Regions from separate parts of the Pseudomonas sp. NyZ201 genome, predicted to be linked through region 1. Evidence: predicted binding sites of a transcription regulator. Region 1 holds the regulator's gene; each other region holds the start of a gene.
What was found. Region 1 encodes sigma-54, which starts transcription at its own class of promoters, with help from an activator protein. Its sites were predicted from a motif close to ANTGGCATNNANNTTGCTNT; they were not measured.
Positions count from the first base shown of each region.

Region 2: ACPFMA_RS26005 (circularly permuted type 2 ATP-grasp protein) is a predicted target of sigma-54. The motif match lies at 2,173-2,192, and genes of this name have one in related genera.
Region 3: ACPFMA_RS07735 (circularly permuted type 2 ATP-grasp protein) is a predicted target of sigma-54. The motif match lies at 1,404-1,423, and genes of this name have one in related genera.

Region 1 covers NZ_CP187557.1:5,268,659-5,274,996, forward strand. Annotated here, with positions in the region: gene lptB (LPS export ABC transporter ATP-binding protein) at 1-234, shown strand, start outside; gene ACPFMA_RS23655 (RNA polymerase factor sigma-54) at 412-1,905, shown strand; gene hpf (ribosome hibernation-promoting factor, HPF/YfiA family) at 1,987-2,295, shown strand; gene ptsN (PTS IIA-like nitrogen regulatory protein PtsN) at 2,308-2,772, shown strand; gene rapZ (RNase adapter RapZ) at 2,775-3,629, shown strand; gene ACPFMA_RS23675 (HPr family phosphocarrier protein) at 3,650-3,922, shown strand; gene ACPFMA_RS23680 (ZIP family metal transporter) at 4,136-5,029, opposite strand; gene ACPFMA_RS23685 (superoxide dismutase) at 5,041-5,652, opposite strand; gene ACPFMA_RS23690 (hypothetical protein) at 5,652-6,113, opposite strand; gene ACPFMA_RS23695 (class II fumarate hydratase) at 6,144-6,338, opposite strand, start outside.
Region 2 covers NZ_CP187557.1:5,773,826-5,780,163, reverse strand. Annotated here, with positions in the region: gene ACPFMA_RS26010 (YgiQ family radical SAM protein) at 1-1,981, shown strand, start outside; gene ACPFMA_RS26005 (circularly permuted type 2 ATP-grasp protein) at 2,225-4,690, shown strand; gene ACPFMA_RS26000 (transglutaminase family protein) at 4,690-5,595, shown strand; gene ACPFMA_RS25995 (TIGR00730 family Rossman fold protein) at 5,580-6,167, opposite strand.
Region 3 covers NZ_CP187557.1:1,670,706-1,677,043, reverse strand. Annotated here, with positions in the region: gene ACPFMA_RS07735 (circularly permuted type 2 ATP-grasp protein) at 1-1,371, opposite strand, end outside; gene ACPFMA_RS07730 (ribonuclease E inhibitor RraB) at 1,576-1,905, opposite strand; gene ACPFMA_RS07725 (hypothetical protein) at 2,075-2,311, opposite strand; gene ACPFMA_RS07720 (LTA synthase family protein) at 2,458-4,518, opposite strand; gene ACPFMA_RS07715 (PLDc N-terminal domain-containing protein) at 4,763-4,954, opposite strand; gene ACPFMA_RS07710 (ZIP family metal transporter) at 5,079-6,014, shown strand; gene ACPFMA_RS07705 (hypothetical protein) at 6,025-6,338, opposite strand, start outside.

The DNA of each region.
Region 1 (6,338 bases):
TTCGCCGGGGTGGACCCGATTTCGGTCGGCGACATCAAGCAGATCATCCATCACCTCAAGGCCAAGGGTATCGGTGTACTGATCACCGACCACAACGTCCGCGAGACCCTGGACATCTGCGAAACCGCGTACATCGTCAACGACGGCCAGCTGATCGCCGAGGGCGACGCGCAGACCATCCTCGCCAACCAGTTGGTGAAAGAGGTGTACCTCGGCCACGAGTTCCGGCTGTAGGTCGACATATCGGAGTGACCCGAGCGCTGGCATTGAGCCATTATTCCAGGCTTAATTGTTACAGCGCTCTAGGCAAACGCTACAATTTCAGGCATATAACTTGCTTAAAATTGGCGCCCAGCGCCCGTGTCGTAGATGGCGCATGCGCGCCGGCGAATAAGGTGTAAAGCCCCAGCCATGAAACCATCGCTCGTCCTAAGAATGGGCCAGCAACTGACGATGACCCCGCAGTTGCAACAGGCCATCCGTCTGCTCCAGCTCTCAACGCTGGACCTGCAGCAGGAAATCCAGGAAGCCCTGGAGTCCAATCCGATGCTCGAACGCCAGGAAGACGGCGACGACTTCGACAACAGCGACCCCATGGCCGACAACGCCGAGAGCAAGCCCGTCGCGGAGTCTCAGGAGAGCAGCTTCGAACAGTCCGCATCCACTGCGGAGAACCTCGAAGAAGGCGAATGGAACGAGCGCATCCCCAACGAACTGCCTGTCGATACCGCCTGGGAAGACATCTACCAGACCAGTGCCAGCAGCCTGCCCAGCAACGATGACGACGAGTGGGACTTCACTACCCGCACCTCGGCCGGCGAAAGCCTGCAAAGCCACCTGCTCTGGCAGCTCAACCTGGCACCGATGTCGGACACCGACCGCCTGATCGCCGTCACCCTGATCGACTGCATCAACAACCAGGGCTACCTCGACGAGACCCTGGAGGAAATCTGCGACTCCTTCGACCCTGAGCTGGATATCGAGCTGGACGAAGTCGAAGCCGTCCTGCACCGCATCCAGCAGTTCGAGCCTGCGGGCATCGGTGCGCGCAACCTGGGCGAGTGCCTGTTGCTGCAACTGCGCCAGCTGCCCGCCAGCACGCCGTGGATGAACGAAGCCCAGCGCCTGGTCAGCGACTACATTGACCTGCTCGGCAGCCGCGACTACAGCCAGCTCATGCGCCGCATGAAGCTCAAGGAAGACGAGCTGCGCCAGGTCATCGAGCTGGTGCAGAGCCTGAATCCGCGCCCCGGCTCGCAGATCGAGTCCAGCGAGCCGGAATACGTGGTGCCCGATGTCATCGTGCGCAAGGACAACGAACGCTGGCTGGTCGAACTGAACCAGGAAGCGGTGCCGCGCCTGCGGGTCAACCCGCAATATGCCGGCTTCGTCCGCCGCGCAGACACCAGCGCCGACAACACCTTCATGCGCAACCAGTTGCAGGAGGCGCGCTGGTTCATCAAGAGCCTGCAGAGCCGCAACGAGACCCTGATGAAGGTAGCGACCCAGATCGTCGAGCATCAGCGCGGCTTCCTCGACCATGGCGACGAGGCCATGAAGCCGCTGGTGCTGCATGACATCGCCGAGGCGGTGGGCATGCACGAGTCGACCATTTCCCGCGTCACCACGCAGAAATACATGCACACCCCTCGCGGCATCTACGAGCTGAAGTACTTCTTCTCCAGCCACGTCAGTACCTCCGAAGGGGGTGAATGCTCCTCCACCGCCATCCGCGCGATCATCAAGAAACTGGTTGCTGCGGAAAATCAGAAAAAGCCATTGAGTGACAGCAAGATCGCTGGTTTACTGGAGGCACAAGGCATCCAGGTAGCCCGTCGCACCGTCGCCAAGTACCGCGAATCCCTTGGCATTGCGCCATCGAGCGAACGCAAGCGATTGATGTGACATTCCCTGAGATGTGCCATCGCAATTCAGTGGCAGGCGCAACACCTGCCTCTTTATGCACGGCAATAAAGGAGAAGCAGTATGCAAGTCAACATCAGTGGACAACATGTAGAAGTTACTCCACCGCTTCGTGACTATGTCGAGCAGAAGCTCAAGCGCCTGGAGGGTCATTACGACCGCATCACCAACGTTCAGGTCATCATGAAGGTCGAGAAAATCCAGCAGAAAGTGGAAGCGACCTTGCAGATCCCTGGTGGCGAGGTGGTAGCGAACGCAGAGCACGAAGACATGTATGCCGCAATCGACCTCCTGACCGACAAGCTCGACCGCCAACTGAAAAAACACAAGGAAAAACAGCAAAGCCTGCTGCAAGGCGCAGCGGCCCGCTGATCCCACTCATCCATGATCCGACTTGAATCCATCCTGACCCCCGGCCGTTCCCTGGTGAACGTGCCGGGAGGCAGTAAAAAGCGCGTACTTGAACAGATCGCCAACCTGATCGGGACGGACGTTCCCGGACTGGACCGACAGGAAGTGTTCGAAAGCCTGATTGCCCGCGAGAAACTGGGCTCCACGGGCTTCGGCAACGGGATCGCGATTCCTCACTGCCGGCTCAAGGGCTGCGCCAGTCCGGTCAGTGCCTTGCTGCACCTGGATGCCCCCATCGATTTCGACGCCATCGACGGCGCCCCGGTAGACCTGCTGTTCGTCCTGCTGGTCCCGGAAGCCGCCACCGATGCGCACCTGGAGCTGCTGCGCCAGATTGCCAGCATGCTTGATCGCAAGGAAATTCGTGACAGGCTGCGCGCCGCCGACAGCAGCACCGCCCTGTACCAGGTTGTCCTGGACGGGCAGAACGAGTCCTGAGCATGCGCCTGGTCATCGTCAGCGGCCGTTCCGGATCGGGCAAGAGCACCGCCCTCGATGTCCTGGAAGACAACGGCTTCTACTGCATCGACAACCTCCCCGCCGGCCTGCTGCCGCAGTTGGCGGAAAGCGCGCTGATCAACACCGAATTGCTGCAGCCGCGGGTTGCGGTATCGATCGATGCTCGCAACCTGCCCAGCCACCTTACACGCTTCCCCGAATTGCTGGAGGAAGCGAGATCCAGGCATATCCAATGTGATGTGCTTTACCTGGACGCCGATGAAGACACCCTGCTCAAGCGCTTCTCCGAAACCCGGCGGCGTCATCCGCTGACCAACCAGGACCGTTCGCTCGCCGAAGCGATACGGGTCGAAAGCGAACTGCTGGGCCCCATCGCCGACCTGGCGGACCTGAAGATCGATACCACCAACCTGAACCTCTATCAGTTGCGTGACTCGATCAAATTGCGCCTGTTGAACCAGCCCGAGCCCGGTACCGCCTTCCTGATCGAGTCCTTCGGATTCAAACGCGGCATGCCGGTGGATGCCGATGTGGTGTTCGACGTGCGCTGCCTGCCGAACCCGTACTGGAAACCGGAACTGCGCGAGCACTCCGGCCAGGACCAGCCCGTCATCGATTACCTCGCGGCACAACCGGATGTGGAAGAGATGTTCCAGGACATATCGTCCTACCTGCTGAAATGGTTGCCACGCTTCGCCGCCAGCAACCGCGCCTACGTCACCGTTGCCATCGGCTGCACCGGCGGTCACCATCGCTCGGTCTACCTGACCGAACGCCTGGGCCAGTTGCTGCAACCCATATTGAAGAACGTCCAGGTCCGCCACCGCGACCTCTAGTCCACAGGATCCCACCCGCGATGCCCGCCATTGAAATCGAGATCATCAACAAGCTGGGGCTGCATGCCCGTGCTGCCGCCAAATTCGTCGGCGTGGCCGGCAAGTTTCCCTGCACGGTCAAGGTTGGGCGCGCGCCGGACAAGCTGGTGGACGGCAAGAGCATCATGGCGGTGATGATGCTGGCGGCGGGCAAGGGCACCACGGTGCACCTGTCTGCGGAAGGTGAGCAAGACAATGAAGCGATCCAGGCGCTGGTGGAATTGATCAACAATCGCTTTGATGAAGGCGAGTGAAGTCGCCACCCAGCCCCGAATGAAAAAGCCCGCCATTTGGCGGGCTTTTTCATTCGGGGCTGATGGTTTTGGGACTGCTCGCAGTCCATCGCAGGCAAGCCAGCTCCTGCAGGGCATTCAAAAGCACGACGCGGACACTGTGGGAGCTGGCTTGCCAGCGATTGGCCAGATCTGACAACAGTGCTGTAATTGCCGGCCTTATCGCAGCCTTTATCAAGACAGCGCGGTATCCATCACCATCATCAGGCAGAACCCGACGCACAGCCCCAGGCTGGCCAACCGGTGATGCCCGTTGGCCCGCGATTCGGGAATGATTTCCTGGGTGACCACCAGCAACATCGCCCCGGCCGCAAAGGCCAGCCCGAGCGGCAACAGCAGCTCGGCCACATTGACCAACCAGGCACACACCAATGCCGCCGCAGGCTCCACCAGTCCGGACGCCGCGCCGATCAGGAACGCCTTGAAGCGCGCCATCCCGGCGCCGGCCAGCACCAGCGCGATCACCAACCCTTCCGGTACGTCCTGCAAGGCGATGCCCATCGCCAGGCTGTCCGCGTCCGGCATGCCACCGCCGGCAGACACACCGATGGCCATGCCTTCCGGAATGTTGTGGGCAATGATGGCGATGACGAAGATCCAGATCCGCGCCGGTATCACCGGCTGGGTGCCGCAAGCCACCAGCGCCTCGGGCGAAGCGCTGGAGACCTGGCGATCCACCAGGTACAGGCACAACGCGCCGGACAACAGGCCGAAGCTGACCAGACCACCCGCGCCCCACTTGCCGAAGCCCACCGCCTGGGCGGCATCCAGCCCCGGGATGATCAGCGAGAACGCCGTCGCCGCCAGCATGACGCCAGCACCAAAGCCCAACAGGGTGTCCGCCAGCGCCACCGGCATGCTGCGGATCACCAGCACCGGTACCGCACCGAGCGCGGTACCAAGCGCACAAAGCGCCCCGCCCTCCAGTGCCCGCATCATCCGCGGCTCCAGGTCGAGCCAGGCGATCCCCTGGGCCACCAGCAAGGCCGTGCCCACCAGCAGCAACAGGGTGCCCAGCGCCAGGCGGAACAAACGCACGCTGCTTACGGACAAGACATCCGAGCGCATTCGCTTGTCACTCACGCCACGGCGGCAAGGTAGCGCCGCTCGACTTCGGCCCAGTCGACCACGTTGTAGAACGCGTTGATATATTCCGGGCGGCGGTTCTGGTACAGCAGGTAGTAGGCGTGCTCCCAGACGTCCAGGCCAAGGATCGGCGTGTTGCCGTTCATCAGTGGGCTGTCCTGGTTGCCGCTGCTCTCCACCACTACGCGCTTCTCCGGAGTAACGCTCAGCCAGGCCCAGCCGCTGCCGAAGCGGGTCAGGGCGGCCTTGGTGAAGGCGTCCTTGAAGGCTTCGAAACCGCCCAGTTGCTCGTCGATGGCCTTGGCTACCGCGCCGTGAGGCACGCCACCGCCGTTCGGCGACATGACGGTCCAGAACAGGGTGTGGTTGGCGTGGCCGCCGCCCTGGTTGATGACCGCGGCCTGGAGGCCCTGCGGCAGCTGCTTGACCGCCGCCACCAGCTTCTCCACCGGCCATTCGGCCCATTCGGTGCCATCGAGGGCGGCATTGAGGTTGTTGATGTAGGTCTGGTGATGCTTGGTGTGGTGGATCTGCATGGTCTGGGTATCGATATGCGGCTCCAGCGCGTCGTAGGCGTAGGGCAATGCAGGCAAGGCGTGTGGCATCAGTGGATTCCTTGTCGGATGGCTTGGGAAATCACGGGGTCGCGACCGGCCAGCACACCGGGCTGTGGCTCCTGCCGGTACAGCAGGCGCTCGGTACGCGGGTATTGGCCGTACTCGCTGATGAAGCTCAGCAGTTCGGTGTAGGTCTTGCCGCTGTGGCGCAAGGCCGCCTGGCGCAATGGCTCGGGCAAGCGCGGATCCTGGCTGGCCGCGAGCAGGCGTTGATGAATCGCGCAGAGATACTCGGCGCTTTCCTGGGGCTGCTTCAGGCGCAGATGAAGGTCCGCCAGGTTGTGATGGGATATCACGCAGGCGGCGACCGCTTCGTCGGCGTCCTGCCAGCGCTCGAACAGCACCTGGGCCAAGGCCAGGGCCTGCAGGTACAGCTCACGGGCATCGACCAGATCCCCTTGGTTGAACAGGCGGTTGGCAATCTCGGTGGTACGTTTCCAGTGCTGCATGGCGAACCTCCAAAGCGGTTGTCGGCGGCTTCAGATTCCGCCGGCGGTGAGCTTTTCCGGATCCAGCAGGACTTCCAGCCGGGTACGCGACAGCTCGGTATGTTCCAGCGCCACATCGATGATCGGGCGGCCCTGCTTGTAGGCAGTCTTGGCGATCTCGGCAGCCTTCTGGTAACCGATGATCGGGTTCAACGCTGTCACCAGGATCGGGTTGCGCGCCAGCGC
Region 2 (6,338 bases), 510 kb from region 1:
CTACACCGCCGACAAGAAGATCCGCTCCGATGACGCCTATACCCCGGGTGGCCTGGCCGGCAAGCGCCCGGACCGTGCGAGCCTGGTCTACAGCCAGCGCTGCAAGGAAGCCTACAAGCACGTGCCGATCGTTCTCGGCGGCATCGAGGCGTCGCTGCGCCGCATCGCGCACTACGACTACTGGCAGGACAAGGTCCGTCACTCGATCCTGATCGACGCCTGCGCCGACATCCTCCTGTACGGCAACGCCGAACGTGCCGTGGTCGACATCGCCCAGCGTCTTGCCGCGGGCGAACGCATCGAGGACATCACCGATATCCGCGGTACCGCCTTCGTCCGTCGCGATACCCCGCAGGGCTGGTACGAGATCGACTCGACCCGCATCGACCGTCCGGGCAAGGTCGACAAGATCATCAACCCCTACGTCAATACCCAGGACACCCAGGCCTGCGCCATCGAGCAGCAGAAGGGCGAGGTGGAGGACCCGAACGAGCCGAAGGTGGTGCAACTGCTCGACAGCCCGCGGATGACCCGGGAAAAGACCGTGATCCGCCTGCCGTCGTTCGAGAAGGTGCGCAATGACGCGGTGCTCTACGCCCACGCCAACCGCGTGCTGCACCTGGAAACCAACCCGGGTAACGCCCGGGCCATGGTGCAGAAGCACGGTGAAGTCGATGTCTGGTTCAACCCGCCGCCCATTCCGATGACCACCGAGGAAATGGACTACGTATTCGGCATGCCCTACGCGCGGATCCCGCATCCGGCCTACGGCAAGGAGCGCATCCCTGCGTACGAAATGATCCGTTTCTCGGTGAACATCATGCGCGGCTGCTTTGGTGGCTGCACCTTCTGCTCCATCACCGAGCATGAAGGGCGGATCATCCAGAACCGTTCCCACGAGTCGATCATTCGCGAGATCGAGGAGATCCGTGACAAGGTCCCCGGCTTCACCGGCGTTATTTCCGACCTCGGCGGCCCGACCGCGAACATGTACCGGATCGCCTGCAAGAGCACCGAGATCGAGACCCACTGCCGCAAGCCGTCCTGCGTGTTCCCGGGGATCTGCCCGAACCTGAACACCGACCACTCGTCGCTGATCAAGCTGTACCGCAGCGCCCGGGCCCTGCCGGGGGTGAAGAAGATCCTGATCGCTTCCGGCCTGCGCTACGACCTTGCCGTGGAGTCGCCCGAGTACGTGCGCGAGCTGGTGACCCACCACGTTGGCGGCTACCTGAAGATCGCCCCGGAGCACACCGAGGAAGGCCCGCTTAACCAGATGATGAAGCCTGGTATCGGCACCTACGACCGCTTCAAGCGCATGTTCGAGAAATATTCGAAGGAAGCGGGCAAGGAGCAGTACCTGATTCCGTACTTCATCGCCGCTCACCCGGGCACCACCGACGAAGACATGATGAACCTGGCCCTGTGGCTCAAGGGCAACGGCTTCCGCGCCGACCAGGTGCAGGCGTTCTATCCGTCGCCGATGGCCTCGGCCACCGCCATGTACCACTCGGGCAAGAACCCGCTGCGCAAGGTCACCTACAAGAGCGAAGGGGTGACCATCGTCAAGAGCGAGGAGCAGCGCCGCCTGCACAAGGCTTTCCTGCGCTACCACGATCCGAAGGGCTGGCCGATGCTTCGCGAGGCCCTTGAGCGCATGGGCCGTGCCGACCTGATCGGCCCGGGCAAGCATCAGCTGATTCCGGCGCACCAGCCGGCGACCGACAGCTACCAGAGCGCCCGGCGCAAGAACTCCACCCCTGCGGGCAGCCACAAGGTGGCCAAGGAACAGAAGCTCCTCACCCAGCACACCGGCCTGCCGCCGCGCGCCAGCAATGGTGCCAAGCCCTGGGACAAGCGCGAAGAGGCCAAGGCCGCCGCGTTCGCCCGCAACCAGGAGGCAGCTAAGGCGCGCAAGGACGCAGCCAAGGGCGGCAAGGGCAAGGGCAAGACCAAGCGCCAGCCGGTCCTGCCGCGCTAAGCCCCATGACGGGGCTTGCGCCCCGTCATGAAGCCCATCCAGGCACCACATGGGTGCACTCATGCGCGTACCCTGTGGGAGCGGGTTCACCCGCGATTGCTATGGTGAATCCACTACCGCAATCGCGGGTGAACCCGCTCCCACAGGGTGAGAGTCTTGCTTTCGGATGTTGTCAATTCCGCGCTGAAGCCACTGGCATAACTCTTGCCGCATCCCGCCCACAACTCCCCTGTGAGCGCCCCGATGCCCGACCTGCTGGATGCCCTGACCCCAAGCCCCGCGACCTGGCATGAAATGCTCGCCGTCGACGGCAGCGTGCGTCCGCACTGGCAGGAACTGCTGGCCCACCTGCAACGCAGTGGTCCGCAGCAACTGACCCAGCGCCAGGCCCTGCTTAACCGACAATTGCGGGAAAACGGCGTCACCTACAACATCTACGCCGACCCCGACGGTGCCGATCGTCCCTGGGAACTGGACCTGCTGCCCCAGGTCATCCCCGCCGCCGAATGGGACGTGCTGGCCCGCGGCATTGCCCAGCGGGCGCAGGTGCTCAATGGCGTGCTGGCGGATATCTACGGGCCGCAGCAACTGATCGCCGAGGGGCTGCTGCCGGCCGAGCTGGTCTTCGGCCACAACAACTTCCTATGGCCTTGCCAAGGCATCGAAGTGCCGCAGCAGACCTGGCTGCATGTCTACGCCGCCGATCTGGCACGCGGCCCGGACGGCCGCTGGTGGGTGACTGCCGACCGCACCCAGGCTCCCTCCGGCGCGGGATACGCCCTGGAGAACCGCACCGTGGTCTCCCGCGCCTTCCCCGAGCTGTATCGCGATCTCCACGTGCAACACCTGGCCGGCTTCTTCCGTACCCTCCAGCAGAGCCTGGCACGCCTGGCGCCCAGCGGTCGGGAAACGCCACTGGTGGTGCTGCTGACCCCCGGGCGCTTCAACGAAAGCTGGTTCGAACACCTGTTCCTTGCCCGCCAGCTGGACTACCCGCTGGTGGAGGGCAGCGACCTGACCGTGCGCGACGGCACGGTCTACCTGAAGACCTTGAGCGGCCTGCGCCGGGTCCACGCGATCCTGCGTCGGCTCGACGACGATTTCTGCGACCCCCTGGAATTGCGCACCGACTCGGCGCTGGGCGTCCCCGGCCTGCTGGACGCCGTGCGCCAGGGACGGGTCCTGGTAGCCAACGCCCTGGGCAGCGGCGTGCTGGAATCTCCCGGTCTGCCGGGCTTCCTGCCGGCGATCAGTGAGCGGCTGCTGGGTGAGCCATTGATCCTGCCGTCCATCGCCAGCTGGTGGTGCGGCGAGCCAGCCGCCCTGGAGCAGGCGCTGGAAAAGATGCCCGACCTGCTGTTCAAGCCCGCCTTTCCCTCGCAAAGCTTCCAGCCCTTGCTGGGGCGCGACCTCGACGATGCCCAGCGCCAGGCGTTGGCCAAGCGCCTGCGCGCGCGGCCCTATGCCTATGTCGCCCAGGAACTGGCGCAGCTGTCCCAGGCTCCGGTCTGGCAGGGTGCAAGGCTGGAAGACCGGCCCGTGGGCATGCGCGTCTACGCCGTGGCCGACGCCGACGGCTGGCGGGTCCTGCCGGGCGGGCTGACACGGGTAGCGGCGCAGGCCGATGCAGAGGTGGTGTCGATGCAGCGCGGCGGTGCCAGCAAGGACACCTGGGTCCTGGGCGAGCGCCCGGCCCGAGGTGAACAATGGCAGGTCAGCCGCAGCCTGGGCGTCGCCGACCTGGTCCGCGCCGACCCCTACCTGCCATCGCGGGTGGTGGAAAACCTGTTCTGGTTCGGCCGTTATTGCGAGCGTTGCGATACCAGCGCGCGCCTGCTGCGGATCCTGCTGGGGCGTTACCTGGATGGCGACTCGCCGCAAGCGCTGGAAGCGGCGGTGCAACTGGCCGAAGAGCTGGAGCTGCTGCCGAGACAGGGCACCCTCGACACCCGTCTGCGCACTGCACTGCTGGACCCGAACTGGGGCTTCAGCCTGCGGGCCAATCTACAGCGCCTGCAATGGGCGGCCGGGCAGGTGCGCGGCACGCTGTCGCGGGAAAACTGGCAGGCGCTGAGCGAACTGCAACGAGAGGCGCAGCGCCTTGACGATCTCTCGGCCGATTTCACCGAACTGCTGGACTTTCTCAACCGCCTGATCCTGTCGATGGCGGCCCTGTCCGGCTTCGCCATGGACGACATGACCCGCGACGAAGGCTGGCGCTTCCTGCTTACCGGGCGCCGCATCGAGCGCCTGCACGCGTTGAGCAGCAGCCTTGCAGGCTTCCTGCGCGGACCGGCGCCCAGCGACCAGGCAGGTCTGGAGTGGTTGCTGGAGCTGGCCAACAGCAGCATCACTTACCGTTCGCGCTATCTGGCGGTGGCGCAGCTGGTTCCGGCGCTGGACCTGCTTCTGCTGGACGAGCAGAACCCCCATGGCGTGCTGTTCCAGTTGCGTTCGCTGCTGCGGTCGCTGGAACGCCTGCGCAGCCCGGCAGAGGCCGAATTGGGCGAGCTGGCCGAGCGCCTGAAGCGTTTCGACCTGCGCAGCCTGGAGGCGTCGTTGTTCGGAGAAGCCAGCCTGACCGCAGTGCTGGAAGGGCTGGCGGCAATGCTCGAACGGATCGCGGCAGGCGCCGAAGCGGCTGCCGAGCGCCTGGCCCTGCGCCATTTCGCCCATGTCGATGTCAGCCAGCAGACGGTGTCCGCCTGATGAGTGCGCATTACCAGATTCTTCACGATACCCATTACCGCTATGCCAGCCCGGTCTCCCTGGCCCAGCAATTGGTGCACCTCTGGCCGAGGGACTGTGCCTGGCAACGTTGCCAGGAGCGTGTTCTGGAGGTGACCCCGGTGCCGACACGGCGCCGCGACGAGCTGGATGTGTTCGGCAATCCGCTGACCCGACTCGGCCTGGAGTACCAGCATGACGAGTTGCAGGTCAGTACGCGCGTGCGCATCGAAGTGCTACCGCGCAAGCTGCCATCGCTGTGCGCTTCACCCGCCTGGGAGCAGGCCCGGGATGCCCTGGCCTATTCGCGCAGGGCGCTGCCGCCGGCGTTTCTCGAGGCCAGCCGCTATCGCTTCGAGTCACCGTTCGTGCGCCTGAAAAGGCGCTTCGTGGAATTCTCCGAACCCTGCTTCGGCGCCGGCGTACCGCTGCTGGAAGCGGTACGGGCGCTGATGGAAAAGATCCACCGGGAGTTCACCTTCGATGCCGGCGCAACCCAGGTCGCCACGCCGTTGGTGGAGGTGCTGGCGCGGCGTCGTGGGGTCTGCCAGGACTTCGCCCACCTGATGCTTGCCTGCCTGCGCTCGCGGGGGCTGGCGGCGCGCTACGTCAGTGGTTACCTGCTGACCCGGCCGCCGCCCGGGCAGGCGCGGCTGATCGGTGCCGACGCTTCCCATGCCTGGGTTTCGGTGTACTGCCCGACCCATGGCTGGGTGGATTTCGATCCCACCAACAACCTGCTGCCGGCGCTGGAGCACATCACCCTCGGCTGGGGCCGGGACTTCGCCGATGTCTCGCCGCTGCGCGGGGTGATTCTCGGCGGCGGCAGCCATGATCCCGAGGTCCGGGTGACGGTGCTGCCCGTGGAGGATCAGCTCGGCGGCTGATCGACCCACTTCGGCTGAACCACCGGCTCCCAGGCGTCCAGGGCATCGAGCAGGGCGTCCGGTGCCTCGTTCATCTGCAGCATCGAGCGGTGCTGCGGGCGCACGAAGCCCTGTTCGACGACATAATCGAGGAAGCCGCTGAGCTTCTCGTAGAACCCGTTGACTTCGAGCAGGCCCAACGGTTTGCCGTGGTAGCCGAGCTGGCCCCAGGTCCAGACTTCGAACAGCTCCTCGAAGGTGCCGAGCCCGCCAGGTAGGGCGATGAAGGCGTCGCTCAGCTCGGCCATGCGCGCCTTGCGCGCGTGCATGCCGTCGACCACCTCCAGGCGCGTGAGGCCAGGGTGGGCGATTTCGGCGCGTTGCAGGCTCACCGGGATGATCCCGATCACCTCGCCTCCGGCGGCCATGGCGGCATCGGCAACGATCCCCATCAGGCCCACCGCACCACCACCGTAGACCAGCGTCAGGCCGCGCCCGGCGATCGCCTGGCCGAGGGCGATGGCGGCTTCACGATAGACCGGGCTGGCCCCGGTGCTGGCGCCACAGAAAACACAAACGGAACGTAGGGACATGACTTTCTCCGGGTCGAAAACGGCCACAGGGTACGGTCATGCAGCGGCGGTTCCAAGCCTTGCAGCTACTCCGGACGGGAGAATTCGCAGGCGGTGCCGGCAGCGCCGCAGGCATAGGCGGCCAGAAGACTTTGCATGAAATTGCCGAGGGACATGGCGGACTACTCCTAA
Region 3 (6,338 bases), 2.7 Mb from region 1:
CTGGGACGAGTTCACCACCAGCGAGCCTTCGCGCAGGGCGACGCGGGTCAGGCCGCCCGGGACCACGCGGGTCTCGCGGCCGGACAGGACGAACGGCCGCAGGTCGATATGCCGCGGCGCGATGCCGTTCTCGACGAAGGTGGGACAGGTCGACAGCGACAGGGTCGGCTGGGCGATGTAGGCCGCCGGGCGGGCCTTGATGCGCTCGGCGAAGGCGGCGATCTCGGCCTGGGTCGAAGCCGGCCCGACCAGCATGCCGTAGCCGCCGGATCCCTGGGTTTCCTTGACCACCAGCTCCGGCAGGTTGGCCAGCACATGGGACAGTTCGGCGGGGTTGCGGCATTGCCAGGTGGGGACGTTCTTCAGGATCGGCTCCTCGTCGAGGTAGAAACGGATCATCTCGGTGACATAGGGATAGACCGACTTGTCATCGGCTACCCCGGTGCCGATGGCATTGGCCAGCACCACGTTGCCGCAGCGATAGGCCGACAGCAGGCCGGGCACGCCGAGCATGGACTCGGGGTTGAAGGCCAGGGGGTCAAGATAGGCGTCGTCGAGGCGTCGGTAGATCACGTCCACCGGCTTCGGACCACCCGTGGTGCGCATGAATACCCGCTCGTCACGGACGAACAGGTCGGCCCCTTCCACCAGTTCCACGCCCATTTCCCGTGCCAGGAATGCATGCTCGAAGAAGGCACTGTTGAAGCGCCCCGGCGTCAGCACCACGACGCTGGGGTTATCCAGCGGGCTGGAACTCTTCAGGGTTTCCAGCAGCAGGTTGGGGTAATGATCGATGGGCGCGATGCGCTGGACGGCGAACAGTTCGGGGAACAACCGCATCATCATCTTGCGGTCCTCGAGCATGTAGCTCACCCCGCTGGGGGTACGCAGGTTGTCTTCGAGGACGTAATAGGTGCCGTCGCCATCGCGCACCAGGTCGACCCCGGAAATATGCGCGTAGAGGTCGCGGTGCAGGCTCAGGCCCTGCATCGCCAGTTGGTACTGGTCGTTGGCCAGGACCTGCTCGGCGGGGATGATCCCGGCACGCAGGATGCGCTGCTCGTGGTACAGGTCGGCGAGGAACATGTTCAGCGCCTTGACCCGCTGGATACAGCCGCGCTCCACCACTCGCCATTCGCTGGCGGGAATGGCCCGGGGAATGGTGTCGAAGGGGATCAGGCGCTCGGTGCCCTGCTCGTCGCCGTAAAGCGTGAAGGTGATACCGGCGCGGTGGAACAGCAGGTCAGCCTCGCGGCGCCGTTGTGCCAGCAGTTCCGGGGGAGTCTCCCCCAGCCAGCGGGCGAATTCCCGATAATGCGGACGGAGCTGACCGTCGGCGGCGTACATCTCATCATAGAAACTGCGAATCATGCCGAACTCCTTGTCACCCGTGCCCAAGGAATATCGCAAAGCCCGTGCCAGCAACAATAAGGCTTGTGAATCAAACAGTTGCAAAGATTCAGAAAAGAAGCCGCACCAGACTTGTGCAGCTATCGCTACGCCTATGGGGCGCACGCTTCATTGCGAAGCGCGGGTGAATCCGGGGCCGCGCCAGGCGCCGCCCCGGAACGGGTTTCAGGTCAGCACACGCTCCTGCTTGACGCCCCAGCCTTGGGCCTCACCACCCAAGGGCCGGATCACTGCTTCGAAATCATGCTCGAATTCGCCGATCCCGCCATGGGTGGCGTACATGATCTTTTGCAATTCCAGTTGCCAACCTTCGTCGCTCTCGTGCACCGAGGCACACAGCGACTCGCCACGAAACTTGCCTGCAGCCCTGCGCGCCCGTTCCTCGTCCGGGAATACCGCGTAAAACTCGATGGGATGGATTTGAGTGAAATCGAAGCCGCCTTCTTTCATGCGGCGCAGCACGATGCTGCTGATGTCTTCGTACAGGTTGCTCATTGAATCGTCCTCCTCAATCACGATGGATAGACTTTCGGCGCGTTCACGCCACCCCGTTTACCTTGCGGCCGGGGTCTCGAGCGGATGTAACGACGGCAATGGCCGGCGCGGAAAACGACGGCCATGTGTTCAGCGTAGCGTCAGGCTGGGCACATCGCCAGCCTGACGCTCAGGGCATTTCAGTGATGCCGGTGATGACCACTCCGCTCTGCTCCTTCAGCCACTTGGCGGTGGGGCTTTCAGCGCGGTCCTGGAAATCGTTGAGGTCGAGCTCGTCCATGATCGGGAACAGGTGGCCCCTTACCTGCCGCGCAGCGTCTTCGATGCTCGGGCGGTTTTCGCAAGCGAACAGCAACGCGGTGCGCTCGCCCTTCTGGTCCACGAAAGTGATTTCCCACTCTTTCATCTGGCGTTGTCCTCGAATGGAAGTACGGCCTACCTTCCGTTGACCTTGGCCAGGGGGTGTTGTTCCGGTTTTTTCATCCAGCCGGCAGCTAAAAAAAGACCCCGGCAATGCCGGGGTCCTGGGATCTCAGCGACGACTGCGCCGAATCAATCCGGAATGCCGTGAACCACACCGGCCGTGTTATCCAGCAGGCTCTTGGTCGCGATCTGGATGAAGGCTTCGAGCTTCTGCGCCATCACCGCCTTGTCGGCATCGTCGATCCGCTCGGCGCTGAACTCGCGACCGAGCTTGTAGCGCCACATCATCGGCGCTGAATCCTTGGACTCCATCAGGATGCGGTCCCCCTGGATCAGGAACACGTTCTGTTCGCTACCGGACGGCTTGACCATGCCGATGCCCTGGTCACCCTCCGGCAGGTTGAGCAGGTCGCGGCCCCAGCATTGATGGCGGGTCTCGCCGCCGAGGCGCCCCATGATGGTCGGCACGATATCGATCTGGGTACCTACGGTGTGGTTGCGCTTTCCGAACTTCTCCTGGATGCCCGGCGCGATCATCAGCATCGGCACGTTGAAGCGGCCCAGGTCCATTTCGGTGACCTGCTGGCTGTTGCCGAAGCCATGATCGCCGACGATGACGAACAGTGTCTCCTTGAAGTACGGTTCCTTGCGCGCCTTCTCGAAGAACTGGCCCAAGGCCCAGTCGGAATAACGCATGGCGGTCAGATGCTCGTTCAGGCGCCCCTGGTCGGTCACGGGTTCGACCGGCAGGTTCTTCGGCAGCGCATATGGCGTGTGGTTGGAGAGCGTCTGCAGCAGCGCATAGAACGGTTTCTTGCCGTAGTTGTGCGCCAGCTCCTGGGCGCCGCGGTCGAACATGTCCTGGTCGGACACACCCCACGTCGGGTCGGAGAAGACCGGATTGACGAAGTCGTTGCGGCCGATGAAGGTGGTCATGCCCTGGTTGCCGAAGAAACCGGACTGGTTGTCCCAGGCGAAATCACCGTTGTACACGTACACGTCGTCGTAGTCGCGGGCGCTGAGCAGCGCCGGCAGGCCGGAGAGCTTGTGGCCGCCTTCCGGGGTCTGCATCAGGTATTCGAAGCCCGGCAGGTTGGGGAAGCAGGCCATGGTCGCGAACATGCCCTGGTGGGTATGGGTACCGTTGGAGAAGAAGCGGTCGAACAGCAGGCCTTCCTCGGCCAGCTTGTCGAAGTACGGGGTGATGTTGCCTTGTGCACCCAGGGCACCGACGGAGTGACCGGCGAAACTTTCCATCAGGATCACCACCACATTCTTGATCGGCAGGGTGTTCTCGACCGGCGGGGTGAAGTCACGGCGGATTGCCGCGCTGTCGGCATCGACCAGCTTGTCGTTCGGGGTCAGCAGCATCTCGCGCACGGTCTGCTGGGCAACCTGCGGATCGAGGGTGGCTTTCCAGATGTTGTCGCGGTCTTCGGAGAAACGGCTCTTGGCCGCATCGATCAGGGTCAGCGTGCCGTTAAGGCCCAGTTGGTTGACGAAGTTGGAATCGGTAGTGAAGGCATCGCCCCAGCGCATCGGCGGCCCCTGGCGCAGGGTGCCACGAGCGGCAACCACGGCCACCAGCAGGATCATGAAGAACACCACGCCGCGCACATACCACGGCGCAACGCTGCGCACGCCGGCAAGGTTGCTCTGGTACTGGCCGCGAGGCCGGGTCAGGCGGTCGATGGCCTTGAACGCCAGGCTCATGACCAGCGTGCCGGCGACCCAGGCCAACAGGTAGCGAACCACCGGGAACCCGTACCAGATCATGCTGGAAACGGTCTTCGGGTCTTCCTTGATGTACTGGAATACCAGGCCGTTCAGGCGCTGGTGGAACTCGCGATAGAAGTCCATCTCCACCAGGCCAAGGAACAGCGTGGCGCTGCCGGCGATGGTCAGCCACAGGCGGAACAGCCCGCGAGCCGCCATGGCCCGGGCGCTGAGGATTGCCAGCAGCAACGGAATGCTCAGGTACACCACCACCCGCAGGTCGAAGCGCAGGCCGTTGAAGAAGCCTTCGGCAATCGTCGAATAGGGTGTGTCGCCGATCATGTCGCGGTTATAGACCAGCAGCGCGAAGCGCACGGCGCTGAGCATCAGCATGATCACCAGGCCGCACAGGAAGGTATAGAGCAGGTGTGATTTGACCGTCGGTTGCAGGCGCGAGGCGTCCGTTTTAGCCATGAAATGGAAGGTCCCTGGAATTCTGGTTATAGAAAGCACATCGACGCCAGGCGGCGCCGCTCCGAGAGGATTTCCGGATGGCCAGCCACTGGACGGATGGGTAAAAGGCGCGCGCGATTGTCCGCAATCGATTGTGAAAATTTCGTTGAGGCAACGCGAAGCGCGGATCAGGCTAGCCGGGTTGCCCGGCCAACACAAATCCGCGTGCAAAACCTGGACGTTGCGCTAGCGTGATGTTTTCACGCTAGATGCGAACGTCGCCGCGCGGCCCGGCGATGGCCCAGATGATCAGGCCGAGCACGGGCAGGAGGATGATCAGCAGGATCCACAGGACCTTGGCTCCGCCACCGGCGCTGCTCTTGACCACATTAAGGATCGCCCAGATGTCGAGGGCGAGAATGACCAGGCCGGCAAGGCCATTGAACGTCGAACCCATGTTGAAACTCCCAATTCAAGCTGTAGCAAAGAATAGCTGGCTATCGGCCTTATAGACGCGCTTGTTTCGTCGGCGTTCCGAGGCCTTGGTTACACTCGCTTGCAATTGTTTTGGAGATTCCTGCATGCCCCCTTCCCATGCCTCATCCACCCCCGCTTCGCTCCCTGGTGCCTGGCTGCAGCAGGCACAGGCATCGCCGTGGCTCAGCGCCGGCCTGGGCCTGAGCCTGCTGGCGGTGTTGTGGCTGATGGGGGCCAGTGCGTGGAACGCCATCCACGGCGATCATCAGGAAAACCTGCACATGGCGATGCTCGGCGGCCTCGCCGGTTTTTCCGCCACCGCCCTGGGCGCAGTGCTGGCGGTGATCCTGCGTGAGGTCAGCTCGCGTACCCAGGATGTGATGCTCGGCTTTGCCGCCGGGATGATGCTCGCCGCCAGTTCCTTCTCGCTGATTCTGCCGGGGCTCGATGCCGCCCGCGAGATCACCGGAAACGGCCCGCTCGCAGCGCTGACGGTCGTGCTGGGCATGGGCCTGGGCGTGCTGCTGATGCTTGGCCTCGACCGCTTCACGCCCCATGAACACGAGAGCACCGGCCCCTGCGGGCCGCAATCGGAACGCATCAACCGGGTCTGGCTGTTTGTCCTGGCGATCACCCTGCACAACCTGCCGGAAGGCATGGCCATTGGCGTGAGCTTCACCAATGGCGATCTCAATGTCGGCCTGCCGCTGACCAGCGCCATCGCCATACAGGACATTCCCGAAGGCCTGGCGGTGGCCCTGGCCTTGCGCGCCACCGGCCTGTCGAGCCTGAAAGCCGCCCTGGTGGCGATCGGTTCCGGGGTGATGGAGCCCATTGGCGCAGTGATCGGCCTGGGCATTTCCAGCGGCTTCGCCCTCGCCTATCCGGTCAGCATGGGCCTGGCGGCGGGTGCGATGATTTTCGTGGTGTCCCACGAAGTGATCCCGGAAACCCACCGCAATGGCCACCAGACCTCGGCAACCCTCGGCCTGATGGGTGGCTTCGCGGTGATGATGTTCCTCGATACGGCTCTCGGCTAGCGGGCTGCCATCAGACGTGCACCGCGACCCTCAGCGCTTCCAGGGCCGGCGCGGCGGCAATGTTCAGCTCGGCGCAGAGCTCCAGCACCCGCGGCAGGTCATCGCCGCAGACCAGGACCATCTGCAGTTCATCGTCGAGCAACTGGCTGAAGTTGACCAGCACGTAGCCACCGGCTTCCTTGTTCATGCTGCCCATCTGCACCTGGATGCGATTGAGGGCAGTCAGCGCCTCGACCTTGGCCAGTTGCCTGGGCTTGAAATTGAACGGCACGCTCTTGTCGAAGGACGCGACGATGGCGGCGAACAGGTCTTCGTAGGTGTCGG